4 regions of the Hoeflea sp. CAU 1731 genome follow, and region 3 is predicted to be linked to each of the others. Evidence: predicted binding sites of a transcription regulator. Region 3 holds the regulator's gene; each other region holds the start of a gene.

The links. Region 3 encodes LexA, which represses DNA repair genes until DNA is damaged. Its sites were predicted from a motif close to TGTTCNNNNTGTGTTCNG; they were not measured.
Region 1: AAFN47_RS20985 (YifB family Mg chelatase-like AAA ATPase) is a predicted target of LexA. The motif match lies at 3,345-3,362, and genes of this name have one in related genera.
Region 2: AAFN47_RS20475 (DNA recombination protein RmuC) is a predicted target of LexA. The motif match lies at 2,497-2,514, and genes of this name have one in related genera.
Region 4: AAFN47_RS15695 (helicase-related protein) is a predicted target of LexA. The motif match lies at 2,696-2,713, and genes of this name have one in related genera.

What each region holds. Positions count from the first base shown of each region.
Region 1 covers NZ_JBDQQS010000014.1:134,895-139,445, reverse strand. Annotated here, with positions in the region: gene cmk ((d)CMP kinase) at 1-308, shown strand, start outside; gene rpsA (30S ribosomal protein S1) at 451-2,154, shown strand; gene AAFN47_RS20995 (DUF6665 family protein) at 2,248-2,592, shown strand; gene AAFN47_RS20990 (ribonuclease D) at 2,613-3,239, opposite strand; gene AAFN47_RS20985 (YifB family Mg chelatase-like AAA ATPase) at 3,439-4,551, shown strand, end outside.
Region 2 covers NZ_JBDQQS010000014.1:28,320-32,870, reverse strand. Annotated here, with positions in the region: gene fabA (3-hydroxyacyl-[acyl-carrier-protein] dehydratase FabA) at 1-362, opposite strand, end outside; gene irrA (iron response transcriptional regulator IrrA) at 742-1,179, shown strand; gene AAFN47_RS20475 (DNA recombination protein RmuC) at 1,204-2,463, opposite strand; gene def (peptide deformylase) at 2,566-3,090, shown strand; gene fmt (methionyl-tRNA formyltransferase) at 3,130-4,059, shown strand; gene truA (tRNA pseudouridine(38-40) synthase TruA) at 4,059-4,551, shown strand, end outside.
Region 3 covers NZ_JBDQQS010000001.1:713,021-717,571, reverse strand. Annotated here, with positions in the region: gene AAFN47_RS03430 (shikimate dehydrogenase family protein) at 1-761, opposite strand, end outside; gene AAFN47_RS03425 (LysR family transcriptional regulator) at 836-1,759, shown strand; gene AAFN47_RS03420 (chorismate-binding protein) at 1,847-3,013, shown strand; gene lexA (transcriptional repressor LexA) at 3,050-3,763, opposite strand; gene AAFN47_RS03410 (autotransporter outer membrane beta-barrel domain-containing protein) at 3,950-4,551, opposite strand, start outside.
Region 4 covers NZ_JBDQQS010000009.1:102,974-107,524, reverse strand. Annotated here, with positions in the region: gene AAFN47_RS15695 (helicase-related protein) at 1-2,578, opposite strand, end outside; gene AAFN47_RS15690 (beta-ketoacyl-ACP reductase) at 3,223-3,948, opposite strand; gene AAFN47_RS15685 (acetyl-CoA C-acetyltransferase) at 4,017-4,551, opposite strand, start outside.

The DNA.
Region 1 (4,551 bases), on a different contig from region 3:
TTCTTGACGGCCGGGATATCGGCACCGTGATCTGTCCGGATGCAGACATCAAGTTCTACATCACCGCCTCCGACGCCGTTCGGGCCGGGCGTCGGCACTCGGAAATGGCAGCGAAGGGCGACGCTGCAACCTATGACGCCGTGCTCGCCGATCTGCGCCGCCGGGACGCGCGGGACTCCGAACGCGCGGATTCCCCGATGAGGCTGGCGCATGATGCCCACTTGCTAGATACGACCGAAATGGATATAGAAACGGCGTTCGCGGCGGCTCAATGCCTGATTGAAAAGGCGATCGCCGCGAAAAACTGAGGATAACCGATACTTTCAGACTGTCCATGCGCCGATTTTGGTCGATATGACCGGACGGTTCTGAAGGTCAATGCAACACCAGCCATCGGCGCCTGTCCGGACGAAGCACATTGAAGCTGTTGCGGACGTACCAGGAGTTTCTATGACATCCATACCCACCAAGGAGGACTTTGCGTCCCTCCTCGAGGAATCATTTGCCGAGCATGACCTGGCTGAAGGCTATGTCACCAAGGGCATCATCACTGCTATTGAAAAAGACGTCGCAGTCGTCGACGTCGGCCTGAAGGTCGAAGGTCGCGTTCCGCTGAAGGAATTCGGCGCCAAGTCGAAAGACGGTGCGCTGAAGCCCGGCGACGAAGTCGAAGTCTATGTCGAGCGTATCGAAAACGCGCTTGGCGAAGCCGTTCTGTCGCGCGAGAAGGCCCGTCGCGAGGAAAGCTGGGTTCGTCTCGAAGCCAAATTCGAGAAGAACGAGCGCGTCGAAGGCGTCATATTCAACCAGGTCAAGGGCGGCTTTACAGTCGATCTCGACGGCGCCGTGGCGTTTCTGCCGCGTTCGCAGGTGGATATCCGCCCGATCCGCGACGTCACCCCGCTGATGCACAATCCGCAGCCGTTCGAAATCCTCAAGATGGACAAGCGCCGCGGCAATATCGTCGTATCGCGCCGCACCGTTCTTGAAGAGAGCCGCGCGGAACAGCGTTCTGAAATTGTCCAGAACCTCGAAGAAGGTCAGGTTGTCGAGGGTGTCGTCAAGAACATCACCGACTACGGCGCCTTCGTCGATCTCGGCGGCATCGACGGCCTGCTGCATGTCACCGACATGGCATGGCGTCGCGTCAATCATCCGACGGAAATTCTGTCGATCGGCCAGACTGTCAAGATCCAGATCGTTCGCATCAACCAGGAAACCCATCGTATCTCGCTCGGCATGAAGCAGCTCGAGACCGATCCGTGGGAAGGCATTGGCGTCAAGTATCCGGAAGGCAAGAAGATCCAGGGAACGGTCACGAACATCACCGACTACGGCGCGTTCGTCGAACTGGAGCCGGGCATCGAAGGCCTCATCCACATCTCGGAAATGTCCTGGACCAAGAAGAACGTCCATCCCGGCAAAATTCTGTCGACGAGCCAGGAAGTCGAGGTTGTCGTCCTTGAGGTCGATCCGGCCAAGCGCCGCATCTCCCTCGGTCTCAAACAGACCCTCGACAATCCTTGGGAAGTCTTCGCTCAGAACCACACCTCCGGCGCTGTCGTCGAAGGCGAGGTCAAGAACAAGACCGAGTTCGGCCTGTTCATCGGCCTCGAAGGCGATGTCGACGGCATGGTCCATCTGTCGGATCTCGACTGGAATCGTCCCGGCGAGCAGGTCATCGAGGAGTACAACAAGGGCGACGTCGTCAAGGCTGTCGTGCTCGATGTGGATGTTGAGAAAGAGCGTATCTCTCTCGGCATCAAGCAGCTCGGCAAGGACGCCATCGGTGAAGCAGCCGCTAGCGGCGGTCTGCGCAAGAACGCCGTCGTCTCCGCGGAGGTGACCGCTGTCAATGATGGCGGCATCGAGATCAAGCTCGTCGATCATGAAGACCTCTCGAGCTTCATCCGCCGTTCGGATCTGTCGCGCGACCGCGACGAGCAGCGTCCGGAACGGTTCTCGGTCGGTCAGATAATCGACGCCCGCGTCACCAACTTCTCCAAGAAGGATCGCAGGATCACGCTGTCCATCAAGGCGCTGGAAATCGCCGAGGAGAAGGAAGCCGTCGCTCAGTTCGGTTCGTCCGACAGCGGCGCGTCGCTCGGCGACATTCTGGGCGCAGCCCTGAAGAAGCAGAACGACGACAGCTGATTTTACTGTTCGATCTGAAAATCGAGGCCCGCGGCGGAAACGCCGCGGGTCTTTTTTGTTTCTTTTTGAATTACGCGCTCTATCCTCTGGCGCATGAGCGTTCGCCCACCCAATCTCTCCGGTCTCAGCCGTGGCAAGACCGGCCTCGCGGTTCTAGACTACGAAGTCATGCAGGAGCGCGCCTCTGCGCTTGGCGAAGCGGGCCGGATGCTGGAAAAGGCGCTTCTCGATCTGAGAAACCACGATGCGCAAACAGTCGAAGGGGACAAACCGGACAAGCACAAACGCTCCGGGCTGGTGCAGAAGGCGGCGGACGCTGCCTGGGCGCTGTTCATCCAGCACGAGCTGTCAGGCCTCGCTTCCCAGCGCATTCTCGTCAGGCGCTACCGTATTCCGGGCGAGGTTCTGGCCCGCGTGGGGATCAGAACGAAATCGTAGTCGATTGACGGACTGCAGATTCAGCTGTGGGCGAAGATATCGGTTTCGTCCCAGCCCATCAGGTCGAGTTTGGCCCTCGTCGGCAGAAACTTGAAACAGGCCTCGGCCGTCGCGCTGCGGCCGTCGCGGTCGAGGCGCTCCTGCAGTCTGTCGCGTAAGGCGTGCAGGTGCAGCACGTCGGAAGCCGCATAGTCGAGCTGTGCGCTCGTCAACGTCTCCGCCGCCCAGTCCGAAGACTGCTGCTGTTTGGAGATATCGATTTCCAGCAATTCGCGCAGATTGTCCTTCAGGCCGTGCCGGTCCGTGTAGGTGCGGGTCAGACGCGATGCGATTTTGGTGCAGAATACGGGCGCGCAGGTCACGCCGAACGTATGATAGAGCACGGCGATGTCGAAGCGTCCGAAGTGAAAGATCTTTGTTTTCTTGCGATCCCTGAGTAGCCCGGCCAGATTGGGCGCTTTCTTCTGTCCCCTGGCGATCTGGATCACGTCTGCGCTGCCGTCGCCGGGTGACAGCTGCACCACACACAGCCGGTCGCGATGTGGTTTGAGGCCGAGCGTCTCGGTGTCGATCGCTATGTCGCCCGTGTAGCGTTCCGCGTCCTTTTCGGCGATATCGCCTTTGTGCAGCCGGATGGTCATGTCAATTCCCGAGGTCAAATTCATTCTGCGAGTCGCATCGCAGACCTTGCTTATTGTCTTGCCGCCAGCCTGTCCAGCCAGCGCGGACGTCGAGTGGCGGCCAGAATTCTTTGTTCTTATTCTGTTCTTGTCTTGAGTGCAAAGCGCGTGTAGTGTCGATGCATAATCGCTTATAAATTGCATTTGTCGATACCGGAGTACGCCTATGGTCGCGCGTGTCAGTACCGTTTCCTTTCAGGGTATCAGCGCCGATCCGGTCGACGTGCAGGTCATGGTTTCTCCCGGCAAGATCAATATGCATATCGTCGGTCTGCCGGACAAGGCGGTGGCCGAAAGCCGTGAGCGGGTGCAGGCGGCGCTCCATGCGTCGGGCATGGCGCTTCCGGCGAAGAAAATCACCGTCAATCTGGCGCCGGCTGACTTGCCGAAGGAAGGAAGCCATTTCGACCTGCCGATCGCCCTTGGCCTGATGACCGTTCTCGGCGTCATTCCACCGGACATGCTTTCCGATTACGTGATCCTCGGAGAACTGTTTCTCGATGGAACGCTGGCCCCGGTCGCAGGCGTGTTGCCTGCGGCGATCGGCGCAAATGCGCGCGGCAAGGGTCTGATCTGTCCCGAAGCCTGCGGTCCGGAAGCCGCATGGGCGAGCGCCGATCTCGACATCCTCGCACCGCGCAGCCTGATCGCGATGGCCAATCATTTCAAAGGCGTTCAGGTTCTCTCAAAGCCGGAGCCGGCGATGCGCCAGTCACCGGACACCCTGCCCGATCTCGCTGACATCAAGGGGCAGGAATCTGCGCGGCGCACATTGGAGGTCGCCGCCGCCGGCGCTCACAACCTCTTGATGTCTGGCCCGCCAGGTTCGGGCAAGTCCATGCTCGCGGCCCGCCTGCCTTCCATCCTGCCGCCGCTGTCTCCGGCCGAATTGCTGGAAGTCTCGATGGTCCACTCGATCGCCGGGCAATTGCCAGGCGGCCGGCTGTCGGACAGGCGGCCATTCCGCGCGCCGCATCACTCCGCCTCGATGGCCGCGATGGTCGGCGGCGGTTTCCGCGCGAAACCCGGCGAAGTGTCGCTCGCCCATCACGGCGTTCTGTTTCTTGACGAGTTTCCGGAATTCACGCCTCAGGTGCTGGATTCCCTGCGGCAACCGCTGGAAAGCGGCGAATGCATCATTGCGCGCGCCAACCATCACGTCAGCTATCCGGCGCAGATACAGCTTGTCGCAGCCATGAATCCGTGCCGTTGCGGCATGGCGGGCGAGCCCGGTCATGTCTGCGCCCGGGGCCCGCGCTGCCGGACGGATTATCAGGCG
Region 2 (4,551 bases), on a different contig from region 3:
TCGGGCGTCACCATCTTGGTGAGCTTGACTTCTCCGCATGAAATCGCCCGGCCGCGGCCGGGTTCGCCGAGCCAGCCAAGGAAGAAGCCGGTCATCTGCCACAATGCGTCAAGACCCAGGCAACCGGGCATTACGGGGTCACCCTCGAAATGGCATTTGAAGAACCAGAGATCGGGCGTCACGTCGAATTCGGCCCGGACATAACCTTTGCCGTATTCACCGCCTGTGTCCGAAATGGCCGTGATGCGATGAAACATCAGCATTGGCGGAAGCGGAAGCTGTGCGTTGCCCTGTCCAAACATGTCGCCATGCGAGCAAGTCAGAATGTCATCGTAGCTGAAGCTGGATTGCCTGGTGTTCATGTACTGAAGTTACTCCCGAAAATGCCACGCCTTCTGTTGCGGCGTAGTTCCTGTTCTTGCTTGCCTGGCCCGCCTTAGCACAAAGAAACTCCGTTGCGAACTTCCGATTGCGCCAGGATTCAGGGCCGCGGGGTTGCAGCCGACACGTGTATTGCCGGCTTGAACCGACCGCCTGATCGGCTACGAAATGAATTTCGCCGATGCTCTATCACATTACCCCGTGGAGCGGAAACCGTGGGGATGGCGAAATCCGATCATTTTCCGTATAGTTGCGGTGAAACACAAAATTGGACTTGAAAACTCAACTATTGAAAGATGGGATCAGTCCGGATATATAGGTTCGATCAATTCCAACCATTTGCGGCCAAGACGAAGAGATATGCATAATCTGACAGAACAAAAGACGTGCCCGACACGCTTTGCCGGCGACCGCCTCCGTTCTGCGGGCCTGCGTCCGACGCGCCAGAGAATAGCGCTTGCAGGGCTGTTGTTCGCCAAGGGTGACCGCCACCTGACTGCCGAGGAACTGCATGACGAAGCCGTGACGGCTGGCGTGGCTGTGTCCCTTGCCACCGTTTACAATACGCTGCATCAGTTCACTGATGCGGGAATGTTGAGAGTTCTGGCCGTCGAATCGGCCAAGACCTATTTCGACACCAATACCTCCGATCACCACCATTTCTTCATCGAAGGCGAATCAGAGGTGATGGACATCCCCGTCAGCGGCTTGAGCGTAAACGGTTTGCCGGAAGCCCCCGAAGGCATGGAAATCGCCCATGTTGACGTGGTGATCCGCCTCCGTCGCAAGTCTTCCTGACGCACTGATCCCTTGATGAAAGGCCTATTGCCCGCCGCCGGCGTGCAATTTCAGCGTGCCCGTGTGACCGGGCACGGACACAGGCTTGCTTTCCGGTTCAGGCGCGGCCGGATGCTCTGACGACGGATCGGCTTCCATCTCCAGCGATTCGATCTTTGCGCCGCGCTTGGTGATCTTGCCCGTTGTCGTCAGAATCTGGTCGATGTCGCGCTGCGCCTGGCCGAAATGGGTCTGCAGCTTGCCGACGCGATCGTCCAGCCGGGTGAGGTCGTCCATCAGCCGCGCCACCTCGCCCTGGATCAGATGCGCCTGTTCGCGCATGCGCGCGTCCTTCAGGATCGCTTGAACCACTTGCAGCGACAGCATCAGCAGCGACGGCGACACCAGCACGACGCGCGAGCGGTGCGCCTTCTGGATCGTGGCTTCAAAATTCTCGTGGATTTCGGCGAAAATCGATTCCGACGGCACGAACATGAACGCCGTGTCCTGGGTTTCGCCCGTGATCAGATATTTGTCAGCGATATCGCGAATATGCACTTCCACGTCACGGCGAAACTGCTGCGCTTTCTGTTTTGAGGCTTCCGGATCCTCGTTTTCGCGAATGGCGTTCCACGCCTCCAGCGGGAACTTCGCGTCGACGACGAGAGCCGGCGCGTCGTTGGGCATGTAGACCAGGCAGTCCGGCCGGTTGCCGTTGCTTAGCGTCGCCTGAAACGCATAGGCGTTGGAGGGCAGGCCGTCAGCGATGATCGCCTCCATGCGGGCCTGGCCGAAAGCGCCGCGCGTCTGCTTGTTGGCGAGGATCGCCTGCAGGCCGACGACATCCTTGGCGAGCGCCTGGATGTTGTTTTGCGCCGTGTCGATCACGGCGAGCCTTTCCTGCAACCGCGCTAGGTTTTCGTGCGTGGACTTGGTCTGTTCGCTGATCGTAGCGCCCAGCCGCTGGGTCATTCCGTCGAGGCGTTCGTTGATCGACTTGTTGATTTCCGTCTGGCGCGTGCCGAACACTTCGGCGATCGTCGCCATGCGGCCCTGCATCTCGGACTGGGTTTTCAGAATGTCGGCCAGCCGGGTTTCTGTCTCGGCGGCGCGTCTTGCGGCGTCCTGACGCGCCGTTTCGGCGGCTTCGGCCCGGCGACGGGCGGATCGGCGCGCGATCGAAACGGCGAGAATAAACAGAAGAATCACGATCGCGGCGGCGCCGGCCAGCGCCATGCCGAGCGTTACGGTCGTCTCGCCCGCCTGCAGCACCGGCGTGTCGAATGATAGCTGAACAGGATCCATGGGCGCGACTCTATCTGATTCGCCAGCCAATGCCAGATCAAAACGGGAACATGGATAATCCGGAGAATTGACCCGGGCGCGCCGAATGCTTAAGTGCATGCCATGACCATCAAGCCTATTGTTCTTCTTCCCGATCCGGTTCTCAGAAAGAAATCAGAGGATTTCGAGCAGGTGGACGAGTCCGTCCGCAAGCTCGCCGACGACATGCTGGAAACCATGTATGACGCGCCGGGCATCGGCCTCGCCGGAATTCAGATCGGCGTTCCGCGCAACATCGTGGTCGTCGATTGCTCCGGAGACGACGAGGAAAAGGCGCCGATGGTGTTCTTCAATCCGAAGATCCTTGCGTCCTCGGACGAGCGGTCCGTCTACGAGGAAGGCTGTCTGTCGATCCCCGACTACTACGCCGAGGTCGAGCGGCCGGCGTCGGTGACGGTCGACTATGTCGACTATGACGGCGCGCGCCAGACCATCGAGGCGGACGGCATTCTCGCGACATGCCTGCAGCACGAGATAGACCACCTGAACGGCGTGCTCTTCATCGACTATCTGTCGAAGCTCAAACGCGACATGGTCATCCGGAAATTCACCAAACTGGCGAAGTCCCGCGGCCAGCCGGCGATGTGACAGGCCGCCCGCGGGCAACGAAACATCCGGGAGCAATCCTTGCGCATCATCTTCATGGGGACACCCGATTTCGCCGTCCCGACGCTGGCGTCCCTTGCCGGCTACGGTCACGAGATCGTCGCGGTCTATTCCCAGCCGCCGCGGCCGGGCGGCCGGCGCGGACTGGAAACGGTCAAGTCGCCGGTTCACCGACAGGCGGAAATCCTCGGCTTTCCCGTGCGAACCCCGAAAAGCCTGAAAGGCGACGAGGAGCAGGAAGCCTTCCGCGCGCTCGACGCCGATGTCGCGGTTGTCGTCGCCTATGGACTCATTCTACCGAAGCCCATCCTCGAGGGAACGCGCCTTGGCTGTTACAACGGCCATGCATCGCTCCTGCCGCGCTGGCGCGGGGCGGCCCCGATCCAGCGGGCGATCATGGCCGGCGACACCGAGACCGGGACCATGGTCATGAAGATGGACGAAGGGCTCGACGCAGGCCCTGTCGCCATGGAGGAGCGGGTGGCGATCGGTCCGGACATGACGGCGGGCGAGCTGCACGACCAGCTTATGCTGATCGGGGCGGATCTGATGCAGCGGGCCATGGCCGCCCTCGAACGTGATTCGCTGACCCTGACCCCGCAACCGGAAGACGGCGTGCTCTACGCCGAAAAGATCACCAAGGCGGAGACGCGGATCGACTTCGCCCGCCCGGCGGAGGAAGTTCACAACCGGATCCGTGGGCTGTCGCCTTTTCCGGGCGCCTGGACAGAGATGACGCTCGGCGGCAAGGCCGAGCGCGTCAAGCTGCTGCGCTCGCAACTGGCCGAAGGCGGCGGTGAGCCCGGAACTGTCCTGGACGACCGCTTGAGCATCGCATGTGGCGTGGGCGCTGTCCGGCTTGTGGAGCTGCAGAAAGCCGGCGGCAAGGCGATGACGGCGGAGGATTTCCTTCGCGGCGCCGCCATCGCTCCCGGCGCGGTGATCGGCTAATGCCGCGCTATCGCCTGACCGTCGAATATGACGGCACGGGCTATGTCGGCTGGCAGCGGCAGGACAATGGCCGCTCCATCCAGAGCGCCATCGAGGAAGCCGCGCTGAAATTCACCGGTGAGACGATCACGGTGCGCGGCGCCGGGCGCACCGACGCCGGCGTGCACGCGCTCGGCCAGGTCGCCCATCTGGATTTTCAAAAGCAGTGGCCGGCGGACACCGTACGCAATGCGCTGAACGCCCATCTCGGCCAGGCGGGCGACACCATCGCCATTATCGAGGCCATGCCGGCTGAAGCCGATTTCGACGCCCGCTTCTCCGCCGTCGCCCGTCACTACGTCTATCGCATCGTCAACCGGCCGGCGCCGCTGGCGCTGGAGCGAAAGCATGCGCTGTGGGCGCCGCGCCCGCTCGATCACGCTGCGATGCACGAGGCAGCCCAGCTGCTCGTCGGACGCCATGACTTCACCACCTTCCGTTCGGTCCAGTGCC
Region 3 (4,551 bases):
TTGCCGCGCGCGCGGGCTGCGCGCAACCAGGCGGTCAGGCTGCCAGAGGAAACGATATCGGCAACAACGGCTCCTGGCGACGCCGTCTCGAGAGGGCATATCCGCGAGTCGTCGTGAAGCCCGACCGTCGTCGCGTTGACAATCAGATGATAGTCCGTAATCGAGTCCGGCTTTCCGCAGGATATTGACGCCGTGGAGTTGTTCGTCAGGAGTAACGCCAGTCGCCGCATGCGATCGTCATCGGTGTCGAATAGCTGTACCTGCATTGCCCCTGCGTTCGTCAGCGCGAGGGCGATCGCGGCGCCGGCCCCGCCGCAGCCGAAAATCAGGACCGCGCCAGAGGCCGGGTCATGACCCTTCGACTGCATTGCCCGGACGAACCCGTCTCCGTCGACGTTATCCCCTGTCAGGCTTCCGTCTGCGTTTCTCGTGACGACGTTTACGGCTTGCAGCAATCTGGCTCTTTGCGTGGCGCTGTCGACCAGTTCAAGGCAGGTTTGCTTGTGCGGCGCCGTCACCACGGCGCCGTTGCAGTTGCTCCAGCCGCGCAGAAACCGAAAGAATGCGCCGAGATCATCTGCGGGAATGTCCATCGGCGTCATGAGCGCAGCCATGTTGTGTTTGGCGAACCAGCTGTTGAATATGGCCGGCGACTTTGCATGTGCGATGGGCGAACCGATCATCGCCACAACCCGGGCCTTGCCCGTCAACATGGCTGCGGTGGTTCCGTCATCCGTCTGATTTTCGTGAATATTGTTCAAACTGCGCCTCTGGACGGGAAGATCTATTAAATTGCTGACCCGGTACAAGCATGATAACTGTGCCGGCTTCCTGAATGCAGACATGTGTAGCCATGCTTTCCTTTCGTCAACTGGAAGTATTCCGATCGGTTATGGTCAGCGGTTCCATCAGCGCCGCTTCGCAACAGCTCAATATCGCGCAGCCGACGGTGAGCAATACCATCAAGCGGCTCGAGGACGTGCTTGGCGTTCGGCTCTTCCACCGCAACGCCGGTCGCCTGACGCCGACGCGCACTGCGCGCCAGATCTTCGAGATCGTCCAGCCGTCCATGACCGGCCTCGAGCAATTGTCCAGCACAGTCTTCGAAATCGCCTCCGGTCAGTCCGTCACGCTCAGAATGGGCGTCTCGCCAAGCGTCTCGCAGGCTCTCGGTCCAAAGGCGCTCGCCAAGCTCGCGCGCCGCAATCCAGGCGCCAAGTTGCGCATGGACACGTTGTCGCTAACCCAGATCAAGGACTATCTCTGGCTTGCGGAAGGCGATTGCGTCGTCACCATCTATCCCGTGAACGACGCCATGATCGTGTCCCAGAAAATCGCCGAAATCTCGATGGCCTGCATCGTTCCGCGCGACCATCCGATGGCCAACAATGAAAGCGTGTACATCGACCAGCTTGCCGACGAGCGTCTTATTTTCTTTCACCCCAACACGCCGCACGGGCGCTGGGTGAAGGACATGTTCGAGGAACGCGACATCAAGCCGAACATCACCATCGAGACCCGTTTTGCGGAGAGCGCCATCTCTTTGATGTACGAGGATTTCGGCATCGCGATTGTCGATGAATTGACGGCGACCGGCGTCAGGGACCCCGACATCAAGCCCATTCCCTTCGCAGATGGACCGCGGCTTCCGGTTCTCCTGCATCATCACAAGGACCATGGCGCACGGCGGGTCATCGAAACCATCCGGGAAAGCCTCACCGAGGCGGCGCGTGAAATCGGGCTGGAATTCGTGACATAGCTTTACGCTATGCCGGCTCGTTGATTTTGTGCTGGCGACTGTCCGGTCTTCAAGCAAGTTTCCCCCGGTCAAACGGAGATGATCGGAATGAAAATACCGGGAGGAGCCAGGAGCCTGCTATCGGCTGCTGCGGACACCGACTTGCCTTTCGCCCTGTGGCGCAGGCCGGATGCGGTTCACTGGGAGGCGCTCGTTAGCTGCAACGGTTTGACGAAACGGCCGGTGTTTACAAAAACGCATGAGCGGCCTTTCTTCGCGATCAATCGCGTCGATGTCGAAGACGCCAACCTTGCGGACGCCATTGAAGGCGATGTCCGGCTGGACAAGGACGGCGTCAAATTCTGGACCGGAGACGCCTACGGCGACGACCCCGTTTCCGACCATCAAAAAAGACTGCTGGAGCTCGCCGATGACCGGATGGATGTTCCCGTCCAGTCGCGCGCCAATGTTGACGGACCGCTTGCGACCGATCGCCAGACTTATGAGTTGCTGGTGGAGCGCTGCGTGCAGCAGATCAAGGCGGGCCGCATGCGCAAGCTCGTCACGTCGCGCGTGGAAAACCGCGCGCTGTCGCCGGAATATGATCTGCTCGATATGGCAGAACGGCTCGCCGCCAAGCTGCCGTCCGCATTCGTCGCGCTCGTTCACCTGCCTGAAACCGGAAGCTGGCTCGTTGGAACGCCGGAGATCCTGCTTTCGTCCACGCCGGATGGCGTTGACACCATGGCGCTTGCCGGAACGCAGTGGGTCGGGCCGGATCCGGATCTAAGAAACATTGGCTGGCCGGACGGTTTGATCGAGGAACAGGCGCTCGTCAGCAACTATATTCGGCGCGCATTCCTGGAGCAGGGCATCGACGATTTCGAAGAGGTCGGACCGCGCACGGTTTCGGCGGCCAATCTGGTGCATCTCAGAACGATTTTCCGCAGAAGCGCGGACAGCCTCGACGCCGACCGGCTGGCGGGCCTCCTGCGCAGCCTGCATCCGACATCGGCCGTCTGCGGCATGCCGAAGCCGCCCGCGATTGAATTCCTGAAGCGGTTTGAAGGCTACGATCGCGGCTACTACACCGGCTATCTCGGACCAGTCGACTGGGACGGCTCGACAAAGCTCTACGTGAACCTGCGCACCGCGCAAATTCTCGGGCAGGAAATCAGCCTCTATGTCGGGGGCGGAATTGTTGAGACATCAAACCCCGCCCGCGAATGGATCGAGACGGTCGAAAAGACCAAGACGGTCGGGTCGATTATCTGAATATGGAGCGAGCAGGCCGGACCTGCTCGCTTGTTCCTAGTTGTAGGTGCGAATAAGCCCGACGAGCTTGCCCTGGATCTTGACCTGGTCCGGTCCGAAGATCCGCGTTTCGTAGGCGGGGTTGGCGGCCTCCAGCGCAATGGATGCGCCCTTGCGCCGAAAGCGCTTGAGCGTGGCTTCCTCTTCGTCGACCAGGGCGACGACGATCTCGCCGGGATTGGCCGTCGACGCGTTCTTGATCACAACCGTATCGCCGTCAAAGATGCCTGCCTCGATCATCGAGTCGCCCTTGACCTCGAGCGCATAGTGCTCGCCATTGCCGAGCATTTCCGGGGGAACGTTGATGTTGTGGGTGTTGTTCTGGATTGCGGATATCGGCACGCCGGCTGCGATGCGGCCCATGACAGGCACGCTGACGGACGAATTCGCCGCTTCCTTCGGCGCTTCCCGCACCAGTTTGGGATGCGTCTTGCCGAGGCTGCCTTCAATAACGCTTGGGGAGAAGCCCTTGCGCGGATGCAATCCCTGCGCAGCCATTTCCGGAAGCCTGATGACTTCCAGCGCTCTTGCGCGATTGGGCAGGCGGCGAATGAAGCCGCGTTCCTCAAGCGCTGTAATCAGACGGTGGATGCCCGATTTCGACGCGAGATCCAGCGCGTCCTTCATTTCATCAAATGACGGCGGTATGCCGGATTCCTTCATCCGCTCGTGAATGAACAGAAGCAGTTCGTGCTGCTTGCGCGTTAACATGCCCAATCCTCCGAATCGGCGAAACAAATACAGAACATACACTATATGTTCCATTTGTGTTCTGCAAGTGTATTGCGCAATTTGGTTAAGAATGGATTGAAAAGCGATCGCGCCGACGCACAGGGGTGCGTCGGCGCTCTTGATTTTGACAATGGAAAGCTGTCCGCCGCAGTCGACGCTGCGATCCTATTTCACCGGAAAAGGAATGCGCAGGTTGAGCGTTCCGCCATAGGACGTGGAGTCCTCATTGTAGGCGGCGGTGAACCGGCCTGTCAGGCTGGCCTTGCCGTCGAAGTCGATGGCGAGTTCGGCGCCGCCGGTGAAGAACGTCCCGTCGATATCGCCCGGTCCCGCAAAGCTCGTCGAGGAGCCAATCGCAGACACCGCGAAGGCGTCGTCGCTGAAGCCGGCGAAGGACACGCCGGCGAAGGGCTTGAACCGGATCGTGTTGCCGCCTGACTGCATTTCGAAGGGCAGGCCGGCTTCCAGCGTCCCGAAATAATAGGCCGAATCCCGCGCGCCGATCGTCGCGCCGTCGAAACCGGACACCCGGTAGCTGTCGGCCCGGTTCCAGAGCGCTCCGGCCTGACCAAGCACTTCCAGACCGACATAGCCGCCCATTTCGGACGCCGGTATTTCATAGGCGAACCCGCCGGTCGTCGCCAGGAATGATCCGTCTCCCGAGCCGCTGCCGGTGCGATAGTCGGGGCTCGACAGGCTGGTCTGTGTGACGCCGCCTAAAATGGCGGCATTCAGCGTGAACCGGCTGTTCGGAAAGTAGAAGGCGC
Region 4 (4,551 bases), on a different contig from region 3:
CTTCCGGTCCAGCCTCCATCGAAGCCTCGCTGGCTTTTACGCCCTCGACCTCCGCGGGCGACGCCTTCACGCGTATCGCGTCCAGGTGCGCTTTTGCCACCGCCGGTTCGATGGCCTCTGACCGGTAGCCAAGACCTTTCAGAATTTCTTCCATGTCGTCCGGCGTAGCGCCCAGGATCGACAGCATAGCCGGCGTCGTCGAGAAACGCCGCCCATCATAGGCGCCTTCCGGCGGAACGCCGTTTCCTGGGTTCCATTGCAGGAGCGGTCGAATAAGATCGGACAGTCTCTCGAGAATGTCGATGCGCACGGCGCGCTTGCCAAGATAGCGGAAACCCGCAAGCCGGTAGAAATCGCGTTGATATTCCGCATCGGTGACAATCGAGGTGCGGCCCGCAGCCAAAGCCGCCGCGATTTCTCCGTATCCCGGCTTGTCGAAACCTTCATTGCGCAGCGCCCAGAGCATGGTGATGATCTCGGCCGGAGCCGGCTTAAGCAATGCAGGCATGAAAACATGATAGGCGCCGAACCGCACGCCATAGCGCCGCAGCGAACCGCGCGCCTCCTGATCAAGCGCCTTGACGTCGTCGGCGACGTCACGCCGAAACAGGACGCCTAACCCCTCGACGATTTGGAAGGCGAGGCCCTTGGCGAGGCCTTCGAGATCCTCGGCCTTTGCGAGGTCGTCGAGCGGTTTCAGGATCGTTGAGATGTGATGGTGGACGAAGCGTTCGATCCGCGCCGTCACCACGTCTCGCGCCTGGCCCGAAAGCTGGTCATCGGCAAGCAGGATTATGCGCGGCGCGAGAATGCTGTCGCTGGAGGCGAGCCTTGCAACGGGATCGCCAAGCCATCGCACAGTGCCGTCGGAGCCGAGGGCGAAATCATGATTGCCGGATGCATGCACACGCGCGGCTCTTGCCTCGAACTCGATGGCGAGCGACTTCTGCGCCGCAGCCAGGACGGCTTTCTGGTCCGGTCCCTCAGCCGATGAATCCGGCGTGAACCGGAATCCCGACAATTGTCCCACATGATGGCCTTCGACGAATACATCGCCATCGACACCAATTTCAGCTTCAAGCATCGCGTTCTCTCTCAACCGCTTCATGAGCACAGATGTCCTGCGGTCAACGAAGCGTTTCGTCAACCTTTCATGCAGTGCATCCGATAACCGATCTTCGATTTCCCGGGTCTTTTCCTGCCAGTGTGACGGATTCTCCAACCAGTGAGACCGATGTGAGACATAGGTCCAGGTCCGGATCTGGGATATGCGCGCCGACAACGTATCGATATCGCCGCCGGTCTGGTCCGCCCGTCGCACCTGCTCCGCCAGATAATCTTCCTTTACGGTCCCAAGACGAACAATGTCACGATAAATTGTCGCAATCAGGTCGGTATGCTGCAAAGGCGTTATGCGTCGGTAATCAGGCAATGAACAGACGTCCCACAACAGTTCCACCCGATCGGCGCCGCGCGCCATGTCGCGAATCTCGGGATCCAGCGACAACCGTTCCAGCGCCCGCTGATCGACCGCAGGCAGCGCCCGGGTTAGACCCTGCACGGGCGGCGTTGCCTCCAGCGACTGACGCAATGCGTCCAGCGAATTGAAATCAAGGCGCTTGCTGCGCCACTGTAGCAGCTTGACCGGTGGAAATTCGTGGCTCTCCATCCTCTCGACCGTCTCATTGACCATGGGCGCGACGCGTCCGGTGACGCCAAATGTGCCGTCGCGCATATGGCGGCCGGCGCGCCCGGCGATCTGGCCCATTTCCGCCGGTGTCAGATTGCGGTACTGAAACCCGTCGAATTTACTGTCCTGCGCGAACGCAACGTGGTCAACGTCGAGATTGAGGCCCATGCCGATCGCATCGGTGGCGACCAGGTATTCGACATCGCCTTCCTGGTAGAGCGCGACCTGGGCATTGCGGGTGCGCGGGCTCAGTGCGCCGAGAACCACCGCTGCGCCGCCGCGCTGGCGCCGGATCAGCTCGGCGATCGCGTATACCTCTTCGGCGGAGAACGCCACGACAGCGCTGCGGCGCGGCAGCCGGGTGATCTTCTTCGAGCCGGCATAGGCGAGATGCGACAATCTCGGCCGCGACACGACGGTCAAGCCGGGAAGCAGTTTTTCCAGGATAGGCCGCATGGTCGCCGCCCCCAGCAGCAGCGTCTCCTCCTGACCTCGCAGATGCAAAATGCGGTCAGTGAATATGTGCCCACGTTCGAGATCGCCAGCGAGTTGCGCCTCGTCGATCGCCACAAACGCAGCGTCCGTCTGCCTTGGCATCGCCTCGACTGTGCAGACAGAATAGACGGCGCCGTTTGGGGAAATCTTTTCTTCACCCGTGATAAGCGCGACCTTGTCTGCTCCGACGCGTTGTACGATCCGACCATAGACCTCCCTCGCCAGAAGCCGCAACGGCAAACCGATCACGCCAGATTTGTGCGCCACCATTCTTTCGATGGCGTAGTGTGTCTTGCCGGTGTTGGTCGGCCCAAGCACGGCGGTGACACCACGGCCGGAGAGGATCATGGGCTGGCTGCTGGCGGTCTCAGGGTGCTGCATCAATACGGACATCTTGAAAATCGATCGTGGCGTCAATCAGATGATACGATGAAATCCGGCGAAGTCGGGACGTCAATGCCGCCGCCGCGGTCCGCCGGCGCCGTCTCGCCAGGACGCGATGTTAACTTTCGGAACATGCTGAGAACGAATCGGCGACGAATCACTGACTCAAGCCGATTCCGGTTTTGTTCACGGCCATATATGCGCCTGTATTGGTCGATCGACACAAGATGGTGATTCCCTTCAAGACCCGCGTATGGCAATTTGGACAAGAATCTCACCGCCCGTTAACCTTTGATGAGAACACGACGGTTCGCCTGCGCGGTTCATGGTTAAACATTTGTAAATTCCGGGAAATTCTTGACAGAAAGTTAACGGTACTCGTCTCCATATAGCGATTTCCGTTAAGATTTCGATCAAAAGCGGAACGAATCAGCGACGAATCGCTTACCTGACGATGTTCCTGAATTGTTCACACAACATATGGATATTCTTTCAGAGTCAACCACAACAGGGACGCAGGTTTCGCGACTTTATTCGGTCAGGATTGACCGCCGGCGTTAACCAATTGCGCCCATAGATTGAATGTCACGCGTCGCCTTCGCCCTGCATACTCGGGACCCGACTGGTTTCCTGGATGGCCCCGAAGGTCGAAATCAGGTCATGTATTGACCGCCATTGGCGGACAGCGTGGAACCGGTCACGAAGCCGGCGTCGTCGGACGCGAGGAAGACCACACAGCGCCCTATTTCTTCCGGCTCTCCCAACCGTCCAACCGGAATTAGCGGCAGGATGCGTTCGTTGAGCACCTTCTCGGGAACCGCGCGCACCATCTCCGTGCCGATATAGCCGGGGCATATTGCGTTTACGGTAATGCCCTTCGCCGCGCCCTCCTGGGCAAGCGTCTTGGTGAATCCAATGTCACCGGCCTTTGCAGCCGCATAGTTGGCCTGCCCCATTTGGCCTTTCTGACCGTTGATGGAAGAAATATTGATGATGCGCCCGAATCCGCGGTCGCGCATGCCGGGCCAGACCGGATGGGTCATATTGAACAGACCGGTCAGATTGGTGTTGATAACATCGTTCCAGTTTTCCGGCGTCATTTTGTGGAACATGGCGTCGCGGGTAATGCCGGCATTGTTGACCAGTACGTCCACGGGTCCGAGATCAGCTTCGATTTTGGCAAGCCCTTCGACGCAGGCCTCATATTTCGAGACGTCCCATTTGTAGACCGGTATCCCGGTTTCCTCGTTGAATGCCTTGGCCTTTTCGTCATTGCCGGCGTAATTGGCGGCGACCTTGTAGCCTGCATCCTTCAGGCAGACCGATATGGCGGCGCCAATCCCGCGTGACCCACCCGTAACAACTGCAACCCTGCTCATGGCTTTTTCTCCCTGCAAATTTATTGATGAGGCGAAACGGCAGTCAGGCCGTTCCGCCGCACTGACTATCAGAACCGTTCAACGCACATTGCGACGCCCATGCCGCCGCCGATGCACAAGGTGGCAAGTCCCTTCTTGACCTCGCGCCTCTGCATTTCAAACAACAGCGTGTTGAGAATTCGGGCGCCTGACGCGCCAATCGGGTGACCGATTGCAATAGCGCCGCCATTCACATTGACGATCTCCGGATCCCAGCCAAGATCCTTGTTGACGGCGCAGGCCTGAGCCGCGAACGCTTCGTTGGCCTCGACAAGCTCGACATCGCCGATCGACCAGCCCGCCTTCTCAAGCGCCTTGCGCGATGCGGGAATTGGGCCGGTGCCCATGATTTGCGGGTCGACGCCTGCGGTCGCCCAGGAAACGATGCGCGCCATCGGCGTGATCCCGCGCTTTTGCGCCTCCGCTTCGCTCATCAGGACGGCTGCGCCCGCCCCGTCGTTAATTCCGGAAGCGTTGGCGGCAGTCACCGTGCCGTCCTTGGCGAAGGCCGGGCGCAGCTTCGCCATTTGTTCGACCGATGCGCCGTAGCGGATGTATTCGTCC